3 regions of the Pseudomonas savastanoi genome follow, and region 1 is predicted to be linked to each of the others. Evidence: riboswitches for the same ligand, from Rfam matches in the RefSeq annotation. Region 1 holds a riboswitch; each other region holds the start of a gene.
The links. A riboswitch is a leader RNA that binds a small molecule or an ion and turns the genes downstream of it on or off. The one in region 1 is predicted to bind cobalamin.
Positions count from the first base shown of each region.

Region 2: linked by a shared signal. The riboswitch ahead of KP808_RS14870 (ABC transporter substrate-binding protein) and the one ahead of cobW (cobalamin biosynthesis protein CobW) in region 1 are both predicted to bind cobalamin.
Region 3: linked by a shared signal. The riboswitch ahead of cobO (cob(I)yrinic acid a,c-diamide adenosyltransferase) and the one ahead of cobW (cobalamin biosynthesis protein CobW) in region 1 are both predicted to bind cobalamin.

Region 1 covers NZ_CP076652.1:3,411,612-3,418,626, forward strand. The annotation lists gene cobN (cobaltochelatase subunit CobN) at 1-1,474, opposite strand, end outside; gene cobW (cobalamin biosynthesis protein CobW) at 1,479-2,543, opposite strand; cobalamin riboswitch at 2,659-2,881, opposite strand; cobalamin riboswitch at 2,940-3,153, shown strand; gene KP808_RS14230 (CbtB domain-containing protein) at 3,250-3,438, shown strand; gene KP808_RS14235 (CbtA family protein) at 3,449-4,156, shown strand; gene KP808_RS14240 (cobalamin biosynthesis protein) at 4,134-4,583, shown strand; gene cobM (precorrin-4 C(11)-methyltransferase) at 4,616-5,365, shown strand; gene KP808_RS14250 (indolepyruvate ferredoxin oxidoreductase family protein) at 5,437-7,015, opposite strand, start outside.
Region 2 covers NZ_CP076652.1:3,557,858-3,564,872, forward strand. The annotation lists gene KP808_RS14845 (ABC transporter ATP-binding protein) at 43-882, shown strand; gene KP808_RS14850 (ABC transporter ATP-binding protein) at 893-1,657, shown strand; gene KP808_RS14855 (oligogalacturonate-specific porin KdgM family protein) at 1,793-2,515, shown strand; gene KP808_RS14860 (FadR/GntR family transcriptional regulator) at 3,189-3,923, opposite strand; gene KP808_RS14865 (FadR/GntR family transcriptional regulator) at 4,032-4,748, shown strand; cobalamin riboswitch at 4,767-4,966, shown strand; gene KP808_RS14870 (ABC transporter substrate-binding protein) at 5,097-6,110, shown strand; gene KP808_RS14875 (FecCD family ABC transporter permease) at 6,107-7,015, shown strand, end outside.
Region 3 covers NZ_CP076652.1:4,330,028-4,337,042, forward strand. The annotation lists gene KP808_RS18310 (cobyrinate a,c-diamide synthase) at 1-827, opposite strand, end outside; gene cobO (cob(I)yrinic acid a,c-diamide adenosyltransferase) at 853-1,464, opposite strand; cobalamin riboswitch at 1,556-1,769, opposite strand; gene KP808_RS18320 (PQQ-dependent sugar dehydrogenase) at 1,889-3,217, shown strand; gene KP808_RS18325 (C40 family peptidase) at 4,226-4,771, opposite strand; gene KP808_RS18330 (C40 family peptidase) at 4,862-5,584, opposite strand; gene KP808_RS18335 (NAD-dependent deacylase) at 5,660-6,424, opposite strand; gene hda (DnaA regulatory inactivator Hda) at 6,418-7,015, opposite strand, start outside.

The DNA.
Region 1 (7,015 bases):
TCATCCTGCCACTGCGAAACATCGGATCGCCGTCCGGCGCGCCCCAACGGGCATTCACGGCATCACGGTTTTCCTGCGGCAGCTCGTTGAACGCCGCCAGGTATTCCTCCAGTGCCATGCTTTGCTGGCAGGGCCGCAGGTCAATGCTGTCCAGATCATTGGTCACACCGCCCAGCAGTTGCTGGATAAGCTCGGTGCCGCTGTCCGGCAATTGTGCCAGCGGATAACCCTCGGCCTGCATGGCGCGCAGGATGTTCAGCGCCGCAGCAGGCGTGTCGAGCCCCACACCGTTGCCGATCCGCCCGTCGCGGGTCGGATAGTTGGCCAGGATCAACGCCACACGCTTGTCGGCGTTGGGCAGCCGCGCCAGTTCGATCCAGCGCCGCGCCAGTTGCGCGACAAAATCCATCCTGTCCGGCTGGGCGCGGTAACACACCACGTCCGACTGGCTGCGCTCGCTGCGCCAGGCCAGATCCTTGAAACTGATTGGCCGACTGATGATTCGCCCGTCCAGCTCCGGCAAGGCAATGTGCATCGCCAGATCGCGCGCACCAAGGCCCTGTTCGCTGGCCTGCCAGGCAGGTTCGTTGTCCTGCGCGCAGATCGCCTGAATGACCGGCACGTTGCGCCGAAACGGGCGCAGATGCGGCGCTTCCGGACTCGACTGGGCAAAGCCTGTGGTGTTGAGGATCAGCTCGGTTTCAGCCTCGTCCAGCCAGTCCTCCACCTGAGTGAAACAGCCGGGCTCCTTCAGGCTGGCCACGGCTATGGGCAGCGGGTTGATGCCCTGCGCCTGCAAGCGCGCACAGAACTCGTCGATAAAACCGGTATTGGCGGCCTGCAAGTGCGAGCGGTAGAACAGCAGCGCCACGACGGGCTGTCCTGCAACCCAGTCGGCTTGCCAATCGGTGAGCTGCGCACTTGCCAGTCGAGGGTGGTAAATGGCTGTGCGTGGCAACGGTTGGGGCTCGGTCCAGGAATAGTCCCGGTCCAGCCAGCGACTGGCCATGCAACGATACATTTCCAGCGCATTCTGCAAGCCGCCCTGACGCAGAAACTGCCATAGCCGGTCGCGTTCTGCGGCAGGCACCGTGCTCAGGTCGCTCAGTTCAGGATCAGGGCGGTCATCACCAGGCACCAGAATGACCTGAACCCCGCGCGCCGCCAGCTCCATCAGCCGCTCGACGCCGTAACGCCAGTAACCGATGCCACCGTGCAGGGAAATCAGAATGACTTTGGCGTGGCGCAGCACCTCATCGACATACAAGTCGACAGAGGCGTGATTCTGTACCTGCATCGGGTTGGCCAGACGCAGGCTCGGGTAGTCGTCAGGGAGCTGCCGGGCAGCTTCGGCCAGCAGCGCCAGGCTGGAGTCTCCGCTACAGAGAATCACCAGCTCGGCCGGGGTCTGGCCCAGATCGGCAATGCTGTCGTCGGGTACGAAACCGCCGGGCTGGGTTCTCAGTAAATGCATGGGGTCAGCCGACAACTGCAGCGTTGAGCTGCGCTTGCAGGGCCACGGCATCCAGCTCCTGACCAATCAGCACCAGATGCGTGGCGCGCTCTTCGTCGGCGCGCCAGGCGCGGTCGAAGTGCTTGTCAAAACGCGTACCCACACCCTGGATCAGCAGGCGCATCGGCTTGCCGGGAATGGCCGCGAAGCCTTTCACGCGCAGAATGCCGTGCTGCACGACCAGTTGATTCAGTGCGTCTAGCAGCACCTTTTCATCGGCCTGAGGCAATTTCAGGGAAATAGAATCGAAAGCATCGTGATCGTGGTCATCATGATCGTCATCGTCGTGATGATCATGATGGGTCTTGCGACCATCGATGTGCAGCTCGGACTCGGCGCCAACACCCAGCAGCACGCTGATCGGCAGACGACCGCTGCTGGCTTCAATCACCTTGACGGCTGGCGGCAGTTCTTCGGCAACTTCGGCACGCACCGCTGCAAGACCTTCGGCGTCGATCATGTCGGCCTTGTTGAGGATCACCAGATCGGCGCTGGCCAGTTGATCAGCGAACAGCTCGTGCAGAGGCGACTCATGGTCCAGATTCGGGTCGAGTTTGCGCTGCGCATCGACCTGATCCGGGAACGCAGCAAACGTACCGGCCAGTACCGCAGGGCTGTCGACGACAGTGATCACCGCATCGACCGTGCAGGCGTTGCGAATTTCCGGCCACTGAAAAGCCTGAACCAGCGGCTTGGGCAATGCCAGCCCGGAGGTTTCGATCAGGATGTGGTCCAGATCGCCACGACGCGCGACCAGTTCGCGCATGACCGGGAAGAATTCTTCCTGCACCGTGCAGCACAGGCAGCCGTTGGCCAACTCATATACCCGGCCGTTGGCCTCTTCTTCGGTGCAACCGATGGTGCACTGCTTGAGGATTTCTCCGTCGATGCCCAGCTCACCGAATTCATTGACGATGACCGCGATGCGCCGCCCTTCGGCGTTGTCGAGCATGTGCCGCAACAGGGTGGTTTTGCCCGAGCCGAGGAAGCCGGTGACGATGGTGACGGGAAGCTTGGCCAGTGTTTTCATCAGGTGCCCTTTGGCAATGCGGCGGGCAAACAGGACGAGAACCGCGTGCCTGGCACACGGATCGGATCGCCACCGGATCACCCCGCCCGGTTGTAGTGAGAATTCGCAGGCTTTTTGGTCAGCCCGGTTCGAGGCAGGTCTCCTGGCTCACGGCGGCATGGGGCAGGCAATGAAGACCGCTCCGACACGCATTCATCGCGCCTTCCCGCCGCAGCAGTGGCTGTGCAATGAACCTCACCGTTTACAGTTGCGGGGGCAGCTGCGGCGTGTACCGCATTCCCGTCTTAGCTCCATGTGTAACGCTTTACGCATGGAGAACCTCGAGCCGGCAAGGCTACGCAGTGACCGCAGACAGGTCAATCGTTCAGATTGACGATCCCCCGCCGCCCATGCTCTCCTGTACGCCTTGTTTCGGGTGCCCCTCACGGGGTGAAACGGGAAACCGGTGCGCTCACGCTGTCGAGCAAGTCCGGTGCTGCCCCCGCAACGGTAAGCGAGAGAAGGTCTGATCCACTGTGCCACGGCATGGGAAGGTGACCTTGCAGGCCTTGAACGTACGACGTTTGAGCCCCTCGCGAGCCCGGAGACCGGCCCGACATCGTTGCAATGACAAACCCGCGGTGGGCGGGCGCAGTTGAAACCTCTGGCGTCTGCCGGCAGGTTCCTTCGCGCGTGGCCCGCTTGCCAATCATCAAGAGGGATCGCCATGTCGACCATCAGCAGCAGCAGCCACGCCGCCGCCACCAGCTCCACCCGCACTCAACGCCTGACAGCCGCCATCAGCGCTGCGCTGCTGGGTGCCTGTCTGGTGTACTTCGCCGGTTTCTCGCACATCGCGGCCGTACACAACGCCGCACACGATACCCGTCACAGCGCTGCCTTTCCTTGCCATTAAGGACTCCACAATGTTCAAGCGAATCGCACAAACTGCCGGGTTCACGGGCCTGCTTGCGGCCCTGCTGCTGACCGTGCTGCAAAGCTTCTGGGTGGTGCCACTGATCCAGCAGGCCGAAACCTACGAGAACGCAACTGCCGAACAGGCCCATGAGCATGCCGACGGCGCTGATGCCGAGCACAGTCATGCGCATGACCAAGCGGCCTGGGAACCTGAAAACGGCTGGCAACGTGTGCTGTCCACCACGGGCGGCAATCTGGTGGTCGCGGTAGGCTTCGCCCTGATGCTTGCCGGGCTTTACACCCTGCGCGCGCCGGGTCGCACAGTGCAAGGCGTATGGTGGGGGCTGGCCGGTTTCGCGGTTTTTGTGCTCGCGCCAACGCTTGGCCTGCCGCCTGAATTGCCAGGCACTGCTGCCGCCGAACTGAGTCAGCGTCAGGCCTGGTGGATAGGTACGGCCGCATCGACTGCCGCCGGGCTGGCCTTGCTGGTATTTGGTCAGAACTGGCTGCTCAAAGTGCTGGGCGTGGCGATTCTGGTCGTTCCTCACGTGATCGGCGCACCACAGCCGCTGGTCCATCAGAGCATGGCACCCGAAGCTCTGGAATCGCAATTCATGCTTGCCTCACTATTGACCAACGCGCTGTTCTGGGTCGCGATGGGGCTGATCAGTGCCTGGCTGTTCCGCAGAAACGATGCCGACCTGCATCAGGCCTGATTTTCCGACCGTTCAGCCCGGCTCGTCACTGGTGGCCGGGCTGGGCTGTCGCCGCGGTTGCTCTGCAGCGACGTTGCGCGAGCTGATCGAGAACAGCCTTCGCGTGATTGACCTGGAGATTGCCAGCGTCACTGCGCTGGCATGTATCGATCTGAAAGACCAGGAACCGGGCCTGCTTGAACTGGCCGGGCAACTGGCAGTGCCGCTGGTGTTCTTCAACGCCGCGCAACTGGTCGCGTGGGAGCTGCACCTCACCCATCGTTCTGCGCAGGTCTTCCAGACCACCGGCTGTCACGGTGTCGCCGAAGGTTCGGCACTGGCGCTGGCCGCGCAACTGGGAGACGGCACCGCCACCCTGCTGATCGAACGGCAGAAAAGCGCCCACGCCACATTTGCCTTGGCAATCAGCCCTGCGCACAGCGGATAATCTCCCCGCGCTCATCCATTCCGGAGAATTCATTGACTGTCTATTTCATCGGTGCCGGCCCTGGTGATCCCGAGCTGATCACCGTCAAGGGGCAACGCCTGATTCGCACATGCCCAGTCATTATCTATGCAGGCTCACTGGTGCCGCTCGCCGTGCTGGAGGGTCATCAGGCCGTGCAGGTGACCAACAGCGCCGAGCTGCATCTGGAGCAGATCATTGAACTGATAAAGGCCGCGCATGCGCAAGGCCAGGACGTTGCTCGCGTGCATTCCGGCGACCCGAGCCTGTATGGCGCCATCGGCGAGCAGATCCGCCATCTGCGGGAACTGAATATTCCATTCGAAATCATTCCCGGCGTCACCGCGACCGCTGCCTGCGCTGCGCTGCTGGGCGTCGAGCTGACCCTGCCGGATGTTTCGCAAAGCGTGATTCTGACTCGCTATGCCGACAAGACCTCAATGCCCAGCGGCGAGGAGCTGGCCAGTCTGGCCAGCCACCGGGCAACCATGGCGATTCATCTGGGGGTGAACAACCTGCAGCGGATTGTCGACGAGCTCGTTCCACATTACGGAGCCGATTGCCCGGTTGCCGTGGTGCACCGTGCCAGTTGGCCGGATCAGGACTGGGCAGTTGGCACACTGGCGGATATTCAAGACAAAGTGCAGGCCAAAGGCTTTCGCCGCACGGCATTGATTCTGGTCGGACGTGTGCTTGCCGACGACACCTTCAGCGAGTCCTCGCTGTACCGCGCCGGGCATGCACACCTGTTCAGACCGAGCTGATATTGGCGAAGGCGATACTCCGGGCGCAGAACACAGCGGATCTGCCCCGGTCGCTGCGAAGCATCTCCCCGTCAGGCAGCCGCCTCATACAACTTCGGCGCAACCACTTCGCCACTTTCCAGACTCTTGCGCAGAATGTCGGCCTGCAATGCAGCCGCTTTCATGGCGCTCTCCTTGATATAGCCATAGCCACGAATTCGCTCCGGCAGACGTGCCAGGTTCAAGGCGGTATGGCGGTTCTGTGCTTGCAGGTGCTGAAGAATCAGCTCGATGTCACGCACGTAACCGTCAATCAGATCCCTCTCCTGTTTGCGCTCAAGGCTGTGACCGAACGGATCGAGCGCTGTGCCACGGAGGAACTTGAATTTTGCCAGTACGTTGAACGCGCGCAGCATCCAGGGGCCGAAACTGCGTTTGCGCGGCAGGCCGTTGTGCGGATCGCGTTTTGCCAGCCATGACGGTGCCAAGTGGAATTCCAGTCGATAATCGCCTTCAAACTGCGCTTCCAACTGACGGGTGAACTCGCCGTTGCTGTACAGCCGCGCTACTTCGTACTCGTCCTTATAGGCCAGCAATTTGAAGTAGTTGAACGCAACCGCCTCAGAGAGCATCGGCTGCTGACCGGGGAACACCCGTGATTCGGTATCGCGCACACGTTGCACCAGCTCCACATAGCGCTTGGCATAGGCGCCGTTCTGATACGCCTTCAAGGTTTCGACATTGCTCTGAATACGCTGATCCAGGTCCATTGGCTGCGGCTCGCTGACCTTCTGCTGCGGATTGACGAAGGCTTCGACCGCCGCAGGATCATGGGCGGTACGACGGCCCCAGAGAAACGCCTGCTGGTTGAGATTGACTGCCACCCCGTTGAGTTCGATCGCCTTTTCGATGGCCGCCGAGGTCAGCGGAATCAGGCCTAGCTGAAACGCGTAACCGAGCATGAACAGGTTACTGGCGATGCTGTCACCCATCAGCCGGGTGGCCAGCGATGTGGCTTCGACAAAGTGGGTTTTCGCAGCGCCGACCGCCTCGATGATGGTCTGCTTCATGGCCTCGGCCGGAAACACCGCATCCGGGTTGCGCGTGAACTCGGCGGTCGGCGTTTGCTGGCTGTTGACCACTGCGTGGGAAATCTTGCTGTCGAGCTTGGCGATTGCATCCGGACCGGCAGCCACCAGTAAGTCACAGCCGAGCAGCAGATGCGCCTCGCCGGCTGCGATACGCACCGCGAACAAGTCCTGCTGGCGCGCTGCAATACGGATATGGCTGACCACCGGGCCGAACTTCTGTGCCAAACCGGCCTGATCCAGCACGCTGCAGCCCTTGCCTTCCAGATTAGCGGCATAACCCAGCATTGCACCGACGGTGGTCACGCCTGTGCCGCCAACCCCCGGCAACAGAATATTGAACGGCCGCTCCAGCGACGGCAGTACTGGTTCGGGCAAGCGAGCGAACGCCTCGACCTGCGTGGGCAATGCAGGCTTGCGCAGCTTGCCGCCATGCACGGTGACGAAGCTTGGGCAGAAACCTTCGACGCAGCTGAAATCCTTGTTGCAGGCGCTCTGATCGATTTCGCGCTTGCGGCCCTGCGCCGTTTCCTTGGGCAGCACGGACAGGCAACCGGATTTGACCCCGCAGTCGCCGCAGCCC
Region 2 (7,015 bases), 150 kb from region 1:
CGAACAATAATAAAAGGGGCTAACACCATGTCACACACAGCCATGCCACAGATAAAGCTTGCAGTAGAAGATTTACGCGTCGAGTTCAGTCATGCGGGCAAGGTCACGGCAGCCGTTCGCGACGTGTCATTCAGCCTTGGCCGGGAAAAGCTGGCGATTGTTGGCGAATCGGGATCGGGCAAATCCACGGTCGGTCGCAGCCTGCTGCGTCTGCATCCGGCAACGGCCAGGGTCACGGCGAAAACCCTGCGTTTCGGCGATATCGATTTACTTGAATGCAGCGAAAAACAGATGCAGAGCATTCGCGGGCGGCGCATGTCGATGATCATGCAGGACCCGAAATACTCGCTGAACCCGGTGATCAAGGTAGGCGAACAGATCGCCGAGGCCTATCTGGCGCATCACAGGGTTTCTAAAAAGGAAGCCCGCGAACGCACGCTGGACATGCTCGCCAAGGTGCACATCCGCGAACCGGCGCGAGTCTACGAACTGTATCCCCATGAAGTTTCGGGCGGTATGGGCCAGCGGATCATGATCGCGATGATGGTGATCACCGACCCGCAAGTGATCATCGCCGACGAGCCGACTTCCGCACTGGATGTGTCGGTGCGCCGTCAGGTGCTCAACGTGCTGGAAGAGCTGGTCAGCGAGCGCGATCTGGGCCTGATCTTTATCAGCCACGACCTGAATATGGTCCGTCACTTCTGCGACCGAGTGCTGGTGATGTACGCCGGGCGGGTCGTGGAATCGCTGAACGCCAGCGAGCTGGATCAGGCGCGTCATCCCTACACGCAAGGCCTGTTGGCCGCCCTGCCCAGCCTGGATCACCCGCGTGCCAGCCTGCCGGTTCTGCAACGCGATCCCCTTTGGCTCACTCACTGAGAATGCTCCCATGGCAATGATCACAGTCGATTCACTGAACCTGAGCTTCGGCACTGGCCCAGCGCTGAATCAGGTGCTGCGTGACGTCAACCTGCAGGTCGAGCAAGGCCAGTCGTTCGGCCTGGTCGGCGAGTCCGGCTCGGGCAAGACCACCGTGCTGCGCTGCCTGGCAGGACAATATCATCACTGGAGCGGCGCACTGAGCGTGGCCGGCCAGACCGTACAGCGCAAGCTCGATGCCAGTCACTACCGCACCGTGCAGATGGTCTTTCAGGACCCCTATGCCTCGCTGCATCCGCGCCACACCATCGACGCGGCGCTCAAGGAGCCATTAAGCATCCACCGGATCGGTGACCGCGACCGTCGCGTCTGTGAAGTGCTGAACAAGGTCGGTCTCAACGAAAGCTTTCGTTTCCGTTACCCGCATCAGCTGTCCGGCGGCCAGCGCCAGCGGGTCGCTATTGCAAGAGCGCTGATTCTCGAACCACGTGTGCTGCTGCTCGACGAACCCACCTCGGCACTGGACGTTTCGGTGCAGGCCGAAATTCTCAACCTGCTGGCCGACTTGCGTCATCAGCAAGGCCTGACCTACCTCATGGTGACCCACGACCTCGGTGTAGTCGCGCACTTGTGTGACCGGGTTGCGGTCATGCAGCAAGGCCAGGTGCTGGAAACCCTCGACAGCAGCCAGTTGATCAACAACCAGGCTCGGCACGAGTATTCGCGACTGCTGATTCAGGCCAGCCGCGACATGGACCTGCGCCCGACGGGATGAGCCGCCGCCGGGCTCACGACCGCTGAACCCGTAACCCTGCTGACACTGTGATTCCCGGCCCTCTCGGCCAAGGGATCCGGCTGCCTGCGATTTGCCTCAACACACCCAAAACAGCCATCAAACAAGAATAAAAAAATGAAAAAATCACTCGCACTGATCTCTCTGACTGCTCTGTTCCCTGGCGCCTGGGCGCATGCCGACAGCGCGTACATCAACTACCGTCACCAATATGCAGAAAGCACACGCATGCATGCCGACCGGGTCAAATTCGGCAGCCGGCTGGACAGCGGCTGGGGCTTCGAAGGTGAACTCAAATACAAGACCGCAGGCGACCGCCAGGACGTAGCGTTCGACAACACCGTCGGCAACGGCCACGAATTGACGGTCAGCTATCAATACCGGCTCGACGACAAATGGCTGCTGACGCCTTCGTTTGCACTGGAAAGCATCGAGAAATCGACGGCTTATAAAATGGGCCTGAAGCTGGGTTACAAAGTAAACGATCAGTTGAGCGTGTCAGGCCGCTATCGCTACGACTCGATCAAGCTGGACAGGGACAAGGTCAACCACGAAATGCCTGACAACCAGATGGACGATCAGTCGATCAATCGTTACGACGTCTGGGTCAACTACGCCAGCAAAGGCCCGTGGGCGTACGAGTATCAGTTCACCTACTTCGATGCCGACTACATTCGCTATGACAACGGCAAGACCGACTACGAACAGAACGCGGCCTTCAAATACAAATGGGACAAGCACTGGGTGCCATTCTTTGAAGTGGGCGACATCAAGGTCGATTCCGAAGATGACAAGCGCCAGCTGAGATTGCGCGTGGGCGTGCAGTACAACTTCCTGTAGCGCATCCCACTGGAGCATGAGGAGCGATAATCTCACCATCGTGAGACGCTCCGCGTCGCATGCCGTTCTGGACGCTCTGCGTCCTCTTTAGAGCATGGGTGCGGCGCAGATTTGTGACGCGGAGCGTCACCCAAGGCATTCCTACGCTGGAGCGTAAGGAACGAGAGGTGTCTGGCAGAAACTCCGCGGATTATCGTGCGACGCTCCGCGTCGACATGCAGCTCTGGACGCTCTGCGTCCTCTTTAGAGCATGCGGTGCGACGCAGATTTGTGACGCGGAGCGTCACCCAAGGCATTCCTACGCTGGAGCGTAAGGAACGAGAGGTGTCTGGCAGAAACTCCGCGGATTATCGTGCGACGCTCCGCGTCGCATGCCGTTCTGGACGCTCTGCGTCCTCTTTAGAGCATGCGGTGCGGCGCAGATTTGTGACGCGGAGCGTCACCCAAGGCATTCCTACGCTGGAGCGTAAGGAACGAGAGGTGTCTGGCAGAAACTCCGCAGATTATCGTGCGACGCTCCGCGTCGCATGCCGTTCTGGACGCTATGCGTCCTCTTTAGAGCATGCGGTGCGGCGCAGATTTGTGCCGCGGAGCGTCACTCAAGGCATCACCACACTGGAGCATGAGGAACGATAGGTGTCTGGCAGAAACTCCGCGTCCGGTCCTGAATCGCTCAGTCGCTGTACAGCGCCTGAGTGCGGCGCAGGCGCATGCGGCTGCCGTTGAGGTGCAGGTACATCGCCGAGCGCGCTGCGTCGACGTTGCCTTCGGCGATGGCGTTGTAGATTTGCCGGTGTTCGGTGTTGATTCCGGCCAGGTAGGCGTTGCGATCGCTCTGCCCTGTGTAGGCCGAGTTCATCCGCGTGCGGGGAATCAGCTTGGTGCCCAGATGTTTCATGATATCGATCAGGTACGCATTGCCTGACGCCTTGGCGATCTTGAGGTGAAATTGAAAATCGGCATTGATGGTGGTTCCGGATTTCTGCGGACCTTCGAGCAGCGCATCGAACGCCCGCTTGAGCTCAAGCAACGCCTCAGGGCTGCGTCGTTGCGCAGCCAGCCCTGCTGCCTCGACTTCCAGGCTCAAGCGAAACTCCAGCAGATTCAGCACATCGGACAAGGTGGCGATGGTCGCAGGCCCTACCGAAAAACCTTCAGGCGGTGGCATGTCGAGAACAAAGGTACCGACGCCATGCCGGGTTTCCACCAGCCCCGCGGCCTGCATCCGCGACAGCGCATCGCGCACCACCGTGCGGCTGACACCCTCGGCTTCCATGATGTGGATCTCGGAAGGCAGTTTCTCGCCGCGCACCAGCACACCGTCACGCATGCGCTGGGCGAAGCGGTCGACCAGGGTTTCTGCCAGGCGTCGATGGTTCTTTTGCGAGGAAAGCGCGTTGTCCGACATTGCAGCCTCAGTTCTGTCCGATACGCGAGTATAGGCTGCGATCCCCACACAAAACACGCCTTGAGTACGGTTATACTCAGCCACCCGACACGGACCCGATCACCCGCCATGGAACAACCTTCCACATCAAAAGGCCGTCGCTCCAGCCTGACTCAGCAACTGGTCGCTGAGTTTTCGCGCAGAATTCGCGAAGGCGAGATCCAGAGCGGTGAAAAGCTTCCTACCGAACAGGTGATCATCCGTGAAACCGGGGTCAGCCGCACCGTGGTTCGTGAAGCGATGTCGCGTCTGCAAGCCGAAGGTCTGGTCGAAACCCGGCATGGCATCGGCACCTTCGTGGTCGATGCAGCGCAGCCAGGGAATTTCCAGCAGGTTGAACCGCCAATCGGCACACCCGGCGACGCGGTATCCATCATCGAGCTGCGCCTGAGCATCGAGCCGGAATCTGCCGCGCTGGCGGCTCAACGCCGCACGCCCGAGCAACTGGATGCCATCCGTCAGGCACTCGATGAGCTGCATCGCTGCGCGCGCCTGGGACACGACACCATGAAGGCCGACTTCGAGTTTCACCGGCAGATATCACTGTGCACCGCCAACAGCTTCTTTACCGACGTGATGAGCCAGCTCGGCAGCAGCATCCTGCCTCGTACCCGCAGCGGCTTCGGCAATATCGCATCGTTGTACGCAGAGGATGATCCGGGCATCCAGCAACGCGAACAGGAGACCATCTTCGACGCCATTGTCCATCAGGATCGGGATGCCGCCCGAGCCGCGATGCGCCTGCATCTGATCAACAGTCTGCTGCGCCTGCGCGCAAAGGATTAGCCACTAAAACGCTTATCGTTTACCATGCCGCCCGTCGGTTTCCGAGAGGAACTAACAGGGAATTCGCACGCTTTGTCTGCACAAGGCCAAAACGAAACTGCCCCCGCAACTGTAGGCATCGAGCCTGCTCCATGACTGCCACTGGATTCAGCTCCGGGAAGGCCGGAGCCCGGCGATGACATGCCAGTCAGGAGACCTGCCGACCTGCTTCAACCCACTAACCGGCGGGGTGTCCGGGAAGGACATCCGCACGCGGCGGCATTTTCCGTCGTGCCCGGTCATTTGCCGGGGATGTGTTTCCTGATGTGCATTGCGCCTTGGCACCTGCTCCAACGGAGACCGCATTTCATGTCGCTGCCCCGCCTTGCCGTACTTGCCGCCAGCCTGACGCTGTCCACCCTGACCCTCGCCGCCCCCACTCAGTATCCGCTGACGCTTGAAAACTGTGGTTCGACCCTGACGTTCGCGCATGCACCGACCAAGGCAGTGACCATTGGTCAGGCCGGCACTGAAATGCTCTACGAACTGGGCCTGGGCGACCGGCTGGTGGGCACGTCGCTGTGGTTCAACAACGTTTTGCCACGCTTCAAGGCGCAGAACGATAAGGTAGAACGTCTGGCCGACAACGACCCAAGCTTTGAAGCGGTGATTGGCAAACGTCCGGAACTGGTGGCGGTGCAGCTGGAGTGGATGGTCGGCAAACAGGGCGTGGTCGGCACACGCGAGCAGTTCCATGACCTGAAAATACCCACTTACATTCTGCCGTCCGATTGCGAAGGCAAAGATAATCTGGTCGGTGCCGACGGCACACGCCTGGAGCCGTTCCGCATCGAGACCATCTACAAGAGCATCGAGCAACTGGCGCAGATTTTCGATGTACAGGACCGCGGTGACACGCTGGTTGCCGACCTCAAGGCCCGCTTGAGCGCCGCGATTGCCAACGTCAAACAGAACAAGGCGAACGACGTCTCGGCGCTGTTCTGGTTTTCCAGTTCCGATCTCGCCAGCGACCCGTTCGTGGCAGGCCGCAAAGGCATCCCGGACTTCATGCTCAACAGCCTGGGCATGCGCAATATCGTCAAGTCCGACGAAGAATGGCCGACAGTGGGCTGGGAGACCATTGCCAAGGCCAATCCAAGCATTCTGGTGATTGCACGCATGGATCGCCGCCGCTTCCCGGCCGACGACTACCTGAAAAAGATCGAATTCCTCAAGAGCGACCCGGTGACGCGCAACATGGACGCAGTCAAGCATGACCGAATCGTGATCATCGACGCCGAAGGCATGCAGGCTGGTCTGCGCCTGTTTACCGGGTTCGAGGAACTGGCTGACGCCGCCAACCGTTTCAACGCTGCACAATGAGATTACAGGTAGCGCTGGGCCATGTGCTCTGGGTCTCGGCAGTGCTGGTGCTGGCGATCATGGTCGGCGCAGCAATTGGCGAAACCTCGATCAGCCTGAAGGTGGTTTTTCAGGTGCTGGCCAACAAACTCTGGGCTGCCGGCTATGTGCTCGACCCTATCGACGAAGGCATTGTCTGGAACTACCGGCTGACCCGCGCGATTGTTGCGGCAGCCTGCGGGGCCGGGCTGGCGATCTGTGGCGTGGTGTTGCAATCCTTGTTGCGCAACCCGCTGGCAGACCCGTATCTGCTGGGAATTTCCGCCGGGGCCTCGACCGGCGCGGTGCTGGTCGCCATTCTGGGCTTTGGTGCGGGGGCTATTTCGATGTCGGCAGGCGCTTTTGCCGGGGCCGTGGCGGCGTTTTCGCTGGTCGCCCTGCTGGCGCATTCGTCGCGAGGCACCACAGCAGCCGGACAGATCATTCTGGCCGGGATCGCCGGTTCACAGCTGTTCAATGCCCTGACCTCGTTTCTGATCACCAAATCCGCCAGCTCCGAACAGGCACGCGGCATCATGTTCTGGCTGCTGGGCAACCTCAGCGGCGTACGCTGGCACTCGGTATGGCTGGCAGTGCCGACGGTGCTGGTCGGTCTGCTGGTGTGCCTCTGGCACCGGCGAGCGCTGGACGCGTTCACCTTCGGCAGCGACTCGGCGGCGTCACTGGGGATTGCCGTGCGGCGCGTGCAGATCATCCTGATCGCGACCGCAGCCCTGGTCACCGCAGTGATGGTGTCAATCGTCGGCTCCATCGGTTTTGTCGGGCTGGTGATCCCGCACGCGGTGCGTATGCTGGTCGGTGTGCGCCATGCACGGCTGGTGCCGTTGAGTGCATTGAGCGGCGCACTGTTCCTGATCGCTGCCGAC
Region 3 (7,015 bases), 920 kb from region 1:
CGGTCATGAATCGGCGAAAAGAAACTCAGCTCTGCGCCCATGTTTCGCAGCAGTTCCAGGCTTGCGCCGTACAGAAAGGCAAAGGCCTCGTCGCGGGCAATGGCGATGCGCACACCGCGGAGCAACGGCTCGACCTGAACCGGGTCAGGCGCGGTGAAGGTTATGGCTGGCGGCAAGGCCACTTCGCAGGTGCTGGCCAGCGCGGCGGCAGCCATGTCCAGCCGCACGTCCAGATCGTTGAGCTCACTGGCCTGGACCAGCCCCAGATGGCGGCTGGGCAATTCGAAACCGACTTCCCGGGACAGTGCGCCATACCAGCGCAGGCCTTCGGTCAGGCTGTTCTCCAGCAACTGCGCGTGGCGTACCGTGCCAACTCGATTGGCCAGCACGCCGGCAAACGGCAGATCCGGCTGATAACGCGCCAGCCCGAGCGCCAGCGCGCCAAACGTCTGCGCCATCGCCGTGCCGTCGATCACCCCCAACACCGGTACGCCAAAGTGGCGGGCCAGGTCGGCGCTGGACGGTGTACCGTCGAACAGCCCCATGACCCCTTCGATCAGGATCAGGTCTGCCTCATCTGCGGCTTCCCACAACAGGCGACGGCTTTCGTCGGCACCGACCATCCACATGTCCAGCTGGTAGACCGGTGCGCCGCTGGCCCGCTCGAGAATCATCGGGTCGAGAAAATCCGGCCCGCACTTGAACACCCGAACCTTGCGGCCCTGATTGCGGTGCAAACGTGCCAGTGCCGCGGTGACGGTGGTCTTGCCTTGCCCGGAGGCAGGCGCGGCGATCAAAACCGCCGGGCAATCGCGCGGAGCTCTCATTGCAGTGCGCTCAATGATGAAGGGTTCAAAGCTCGATACCTTTCTGCGCCCGGATACCGGCCTGAAACGCATGCTTGACCACGCCGATATCGGAAACCGTATCAGCCAGGTCGATCAATTCGGGTTTGGCTCCGCGGCCGGTCACCAGCACATGCTGCATCGGCGGGCGGGCCTGCAGATCACTCAGCACCTGTTCAAGGTCGAGGTAGCCATGCTTGAGGGCAATGTTCAGTTCGTCGAGCACCACCAGACCAATGGCCGGGTCGCGAAGCATTTCCCGAGACACGGCCCAGGCGGCTTCGGCAGCGGCAATGTCACGCTGGCGATCCTGGGTTTCCCAGGTGAAGCCCTCGCCCATCACGTGATAGCGCACCTGCTCGGGGAAACGGCGGAAAAACATTTCTTCGCCAGTGCTGTTGCGGCCCTTGATGAACTGCACCACGCCGCACTGCATGTCGTGGCCCATGGCCCTGGCAAGCATGCCGAATGCCGAGCTGCTCTTGCCTTTGCCGTTGCCGGTCAAGACCAGCAGCAGGCCGCACTCGTTGGGTGAGCTGGCAATGCGCTCGTCCATCACGGCTTTCTTGCGCAGCATGCGCGCCAGATGGCGTTCGTCGCGTTCGGGGGATTCGTTCATCCGGGTTCTCCGCTCGTGGCAGTCGACAACAGACGGAAGGACAGCACTGGACAGCACGGCAACGCCCTGCACAGAGCATCACCCTCCGTGATGCCATTGAGTGGTTCAGGCCGGTCTCCGGGCTCATGAGCGGGTTACCCCGGCTGCGCGCCTTCCCATGTCGAAACACAGTGGCGTCAGGCACAGCCTTGACTCATTTACCGTTGCGGGGGCAGCGCCGGGATCGGATCGATTGATCCACACCGGCTTCCCTGTTTCACCCTGCCAATCAAGGATTGCAGAGCACCTGAAACAAACCGCGAAGGGTAGAGGGTTGGGCTGGGAGCGTCAATCGACACCGACGCTGTGAAACGTGATTGAACCCAGACGGTTCGCAGTGCCTCTATCAATTATCGGACCACGCCCTTGTTTATGGAGATTCACCATGTTCAGACTCAGACCCCACTACGCAGTGTTGCTTCTGGTTGCCGGTGGCCTTGCTGCCTGCGGCGAGTCTTCGACCCTGCAAGTCTCGGATGGAACAGGCCCCTCGCCCAAACTGCCGGAGCCCAACAAGACGCTGATCCCGACCGTCAACATCGCCCCCGCCGTAGGTTGGGAAAAAGGCGCAAAACCGGTCGCCGCGCCGGGCACACAGGTGGCAGCGTTCGCCGAAAACCTGGACCACCCGCGCTGGCTGTATGTATTGCCCAATGGCGACGTGCTGGTGGCGGAAACCAATTCGCCGGCCAAACCGGATGATTCCAAGGGTATTCGTGGCTGGGTAATGGAAAAAGTCATGGGCCGCGCCGGTGCGGGCGTGCCAAGCGCCAACCGCATTACTCTGCTGCGTGACGTGGACAAGGACGGCGTCGCGGAGACCCGCACCGTGTTCCTGCAAAACCTCAATTCGCCGTTTGGCATGACCCTAGTGGGCAACAAGCTGTATGTCGCCGACACCGACCGCCTGATCAGCTTCCCGTATGAAGCGGGTCAGACCTCGATCAGCGCGCAGCCGACCAAAGTGGTCGACCTGCCGGGCGGCACGCTCAACCATCACTGGACCAAAAACGTCATCGCCAGCAAGGATGGCAGCAAGCTGTACGTCACAGTGGGCTCCAACAGCAACGTGGCCGAGAACGGCATGGACAAGGAAGAAGGTCGTGCAGCCATCTGGGAAGTGGACGCTGCCACCGGCAATCACCGCATTTTCGCCTCCGGCCTTCGCAACCCCAACGGCATGGACTGGGAGCCCAAAACCGGCAAGCTGTGGACAGCGGTCAACGAGCGTGACGAAATCGGCAGCGACCTGGTGCCTGACTACGTGACCTCGGTGCAGGATGGCGCTTTCTACGGCTGGCCCTACAGCTACTACGGCCAGCATGTCGACGAGCGCGTCAAACCGCAGAACCCGGCACTGGTCGCCAAGGCCATCGCACCGGATTACGCAGTCGGCCCGCACACGGCCTCGCTGGGCCTGGTATTCGCCGATGGCAAGACACTGGCGGCACCGTTCAACGAAGGTCTGTTCATTGGCCAGCACGGCTCATGGAACCGCAAACCGCACAGCGGCTATAAAGTGGTGTTCGTGCCCTTCAGCGGCGGCAAGCCCAACGGCGCTCCGGTCGATGTGCTGACCGGTTTCCTCAACAAAGACGAAAAAGCCATGGGCCGCCCGGTTGGCGTGGTCAATGATCAGCGCGGCGGCTTGCTGGTGGCAGATGATGTCGGCAACAAGATCTGGCGCGTGACCTCGGCCAAGGCAGCTCAATAACGCCGAGCGTAGAGGTTTGACGCGGATCGTCGGACGTTAGTTGAGTTATCGTTCCGCACGCTCCAGCGTGGTAATGCAGTTCTCGACGCTCCGCGTCGCAAGAGGACGCGGAGCGTCCGGAACGGCATGCGACGCAGAGCGCCGTACGGTAGTTGAGATTATCGTTCCCTACGCTCCAGCGTGGGAATGCAGTTCTCGACGCTCCGCGTCGCAAGAGGACGCAGAGCGTCCGGAACGGCATGCGACGCGGAGCGTCGCACGATAATTGCGATGATCGTGCCGCACGTCCGGAACGGCATGTCGACGCGGAGCGCCTTACGGTAGTTGAGATTATCGTTCCCTACGCTCCAGCGTGGGAATGCAGTTCTCGACGCTCTGCGTCGCAAGAGGACGCAGAGCGTCCGGAAAGGCATGCGACGCAGAGCGTCGCACGATAGGCGCGATGATCGTGCCGCACGTCCGGAACGGCATGCGACGCAGAGGGTCGTACGTTAGTTGAGATGATCGTTCCCTACGCTCCAGCGTGGGAATGCAGTTCTCGACGCTCTGCGTCGCAAGAGGACGCAGAGCGTCCGGAACGGCATGCGACGCGGAGCGCCGCACGATAATTGCGATGATCGTGCCGCACGTCCGGATCGATATGTCGACGCAGAGGGTCGTACGTTAGTTGAGATGATCGTTCCCTACGCTCCAGCGTGGGAATGCAGTTCTCGACGCTCTGCGTCGCAAGAGGACGCGGAGCGTCCGGAACGGCATGCGACGCGGAGCGTCGCACGATAATTGCGATGATCGTTCCGCACGTCCGGAACGGCATGTCGACGCAGAGCGCCGTACGGCAGTTGAGATGATCGTTCCCTACGCTCCAGCGTGGGAATGCAGTTCTCGACGCTCTGCGTCGCACGATAGGCGCGATGATCGTTCCGCACGTCCGGAACGGCATGCGACGCGGAGCGCCGCACGATAGGTTTTGTGCTGCAGGTTCCAGGCAGACCGCTGGCAGGCGAAGCGCTACGGCCGAATCTGCGCCAGATTTGCTGGTTGAATGACGCGCTTGGCGTTGAGGTAGGCTTTTTGCCAGTAAGGCTTGTCGAGGCTGTCGAGCTTGACCGTGCCGCCGCTGGCCGGGGCATGCACGAAGCGGCCTTCGCCGACGTAGATGCCCGCGTGGGACACCTGCGAGCCGCCCGAGGTGGCGAAGAACACCAGATCCCCTGATTGCAATTGCTCGCGACGGATATTCGGCACGCCCATCACGATCATCTCGCGCGTGGAACGCGGCAGGGAAATGCCCGCTGCATCGCGATAGACATAACCTATAAGACCGCTGCAATCAAAACCGGAGTCAGGCGTGTTGCCACCCCAGCGATAAGGCGTGCCAACCAGCCCCAACGCACGAAACAGCACGTCTTCGGCAGCCGGAGAAAGAATCTGAGGGGGAGCAGTGACCACCGGACGCTGAACGATCCGGGGTGCTTTGGGCGGTGGCGGCGCGCTGGCGCAAGCACCCAGCAACGCAGCAACAGAGATGACTATCAGGCGCAACGCAATCGACATAACCACAACAACCTATCCGGATGCGGCTTACGCTGCCGAGAAGCTCAAAAACGCAGAAAGACCCGAAGGTCTTGTTCTGCGCGTTCTATTTTATTTACGCCGCTTTGGCGCGGTCTTGACTGTAGTCGAAGTCATCGCTGTTGTCTGCGCGGCATCAGGCGTCGACTTTACCGCGACCGTACCTGGCGCCATTGCCAGAGGACGCTTGGCCTCGATAAACGTCTTGCTCCAGTAGGCGTCATCGAGGCTGTCGATGCGTACACCGCCACTGCGACGGCTGCTGGAGTGAATGAACTGCTGATTACCGGCGTAGATCGCTGCATGGCTTACGCGACCACGGCCACGGGTACTGAAGAACAGTACATCACCAGGCTGAAGGTTTTTGCGCGATACCAGCGGTGCGTCAACGTTGATCATTTCACGCGTGGAGCGCGGCAGGCTCATGCCAGCCTCTTCGCGAAACAGATAACCAATGAAGCCGCTGCAATCGAAACCCGATGAAGTCGACGTGCCGCCGAACTTGTAACGCGTGCCGATCAGGGATTTGCCACGTTCCAGGATGCTGTCGGCCAGAACCGGCAGCTGGTAGGACTTGTTGTCGGCGAAGTGAGCGAGTTCGTCTTCGGTGGCAATCTCGTCCTGCAAGGCTGCGGCGTCGGCGCGACGGGCTGCGGACTGAGCGTTTGCTGCGTTCTGATAACGCGCAACGGGCTGAGCCTGTTCTTGCTGTGCGACCGGCATATTGGCCGAGCAACCGAAGAGGAATGTAACGAGTGCGAGAGGCACGAGGGGTGCGAAGCGAACAACCTGCATGGGCACAACCGTGGCTGACTAGTTAAGATGGCGAGACTATGCCTTTTATGAAGGTGATTTGCAAATTCAATCGAACTAGATGTGACTTATGAGTTCCGCCATGACATGTGCTGCGCGGCACTGCAAAAAGACGTCCATCTGCGCGCTGTGATCGGTCGGCTGCGGATTGATTTCCGCCGTAAAACCCCCGGAAACTCTGGTGCGAATGACCGGTTCATGAATGTAGGGGAAGCTTGCCGTGGTACCGATACTCAGGACTGCGTCATAGCCTTTAGCCAGTTGTTCATACAGTGTTTCCAGTGCTCTTTCAGGGAGCATTTCCTGAAAAAGAACGACGGGCGGTCGCATAACGCCACTACATGCCGGGCATAAAGGGGGCAAAGGACGCTGCAAGTGCTCACTCAATTGCGGATCTTCAGCACCACAGGATTGGCAAAACAGTGGCGAGAGTTGCCCGTGAATTTCGATCAGGCGCTCCGGCGGGCTGCCGGCGGCGCGATGATAGCCGTCGACGTTCTGGGTCAGCACCCAGCACTCGGCCTTGATGCGCTGCAACTGGGCGATGGCGTAATGCGCGATATTCGGCTCGCCACCCAGACACGCCCTGCCCAGCTCGGCGATGTATTTCCAGCACAGCTCGGGGTCACGGCGCAGCATGGGCCCGGACAGGGCCATTTCTATAGGCAGGCCGTCGTCGGTCTTGCCGTTGTAGAGACCGCCGACGCCGCGATAGGTCGGCAAGCCCGAATCAGCCGACAGGCCTGCCCCGGTGATTACCAGAATCCGTTGTGCATGGCGCAAGGCTGCCGCCGTTTGCATCAACAGCGCCTGATCTACCACCCCAGCGTCTCTTTAAGGAAGGGAATGGTCAGCTTGCGCTTTTCCTGGAGTGACGCCTGATCAAGGCGCTCAAGCAATTCGAACAGCGCGCTCATGCTGCGCGTACCACGCGTCAGAATGAAATGACCTACCTCATCGGTCAGGTGCAGGCCGCGGCGTGATGCACGCAGTTGCAGCGCACGCAGCTTGTCTTCGTCGGACAGCCCGCGCATCTGGAATACCAGGGCCATGGTCAGACGGGATTTCAGATCGGGGAGTTTGACCGGCAGTTCGCGGGGCGATTTGGACGCTGCAATGAGCAGACGACGCCCGCTGTCACGCAAACGGTTGAACAGGTGAAACAGGGCTTCTTCCCACTCCGGCTTGCCGACAATGGCTTGCAGGTCATCCAGACATACCAGTTCGTACTGTTCAAGATGGTCGAACAGCTCGATACCTTCATCGATGACTTCGGCAAGCGGCAGATACACCGCAGGTTCGCCCAGTTGCTCGAAACGCAGGCACGCAGCCTGAAGCAGGTGCGTGCGCCCTACTCCATCCTTGCCCCATAGATAGATGAGGCTTTCCGTCCAGCCAGCGTCGGCTTCGCAC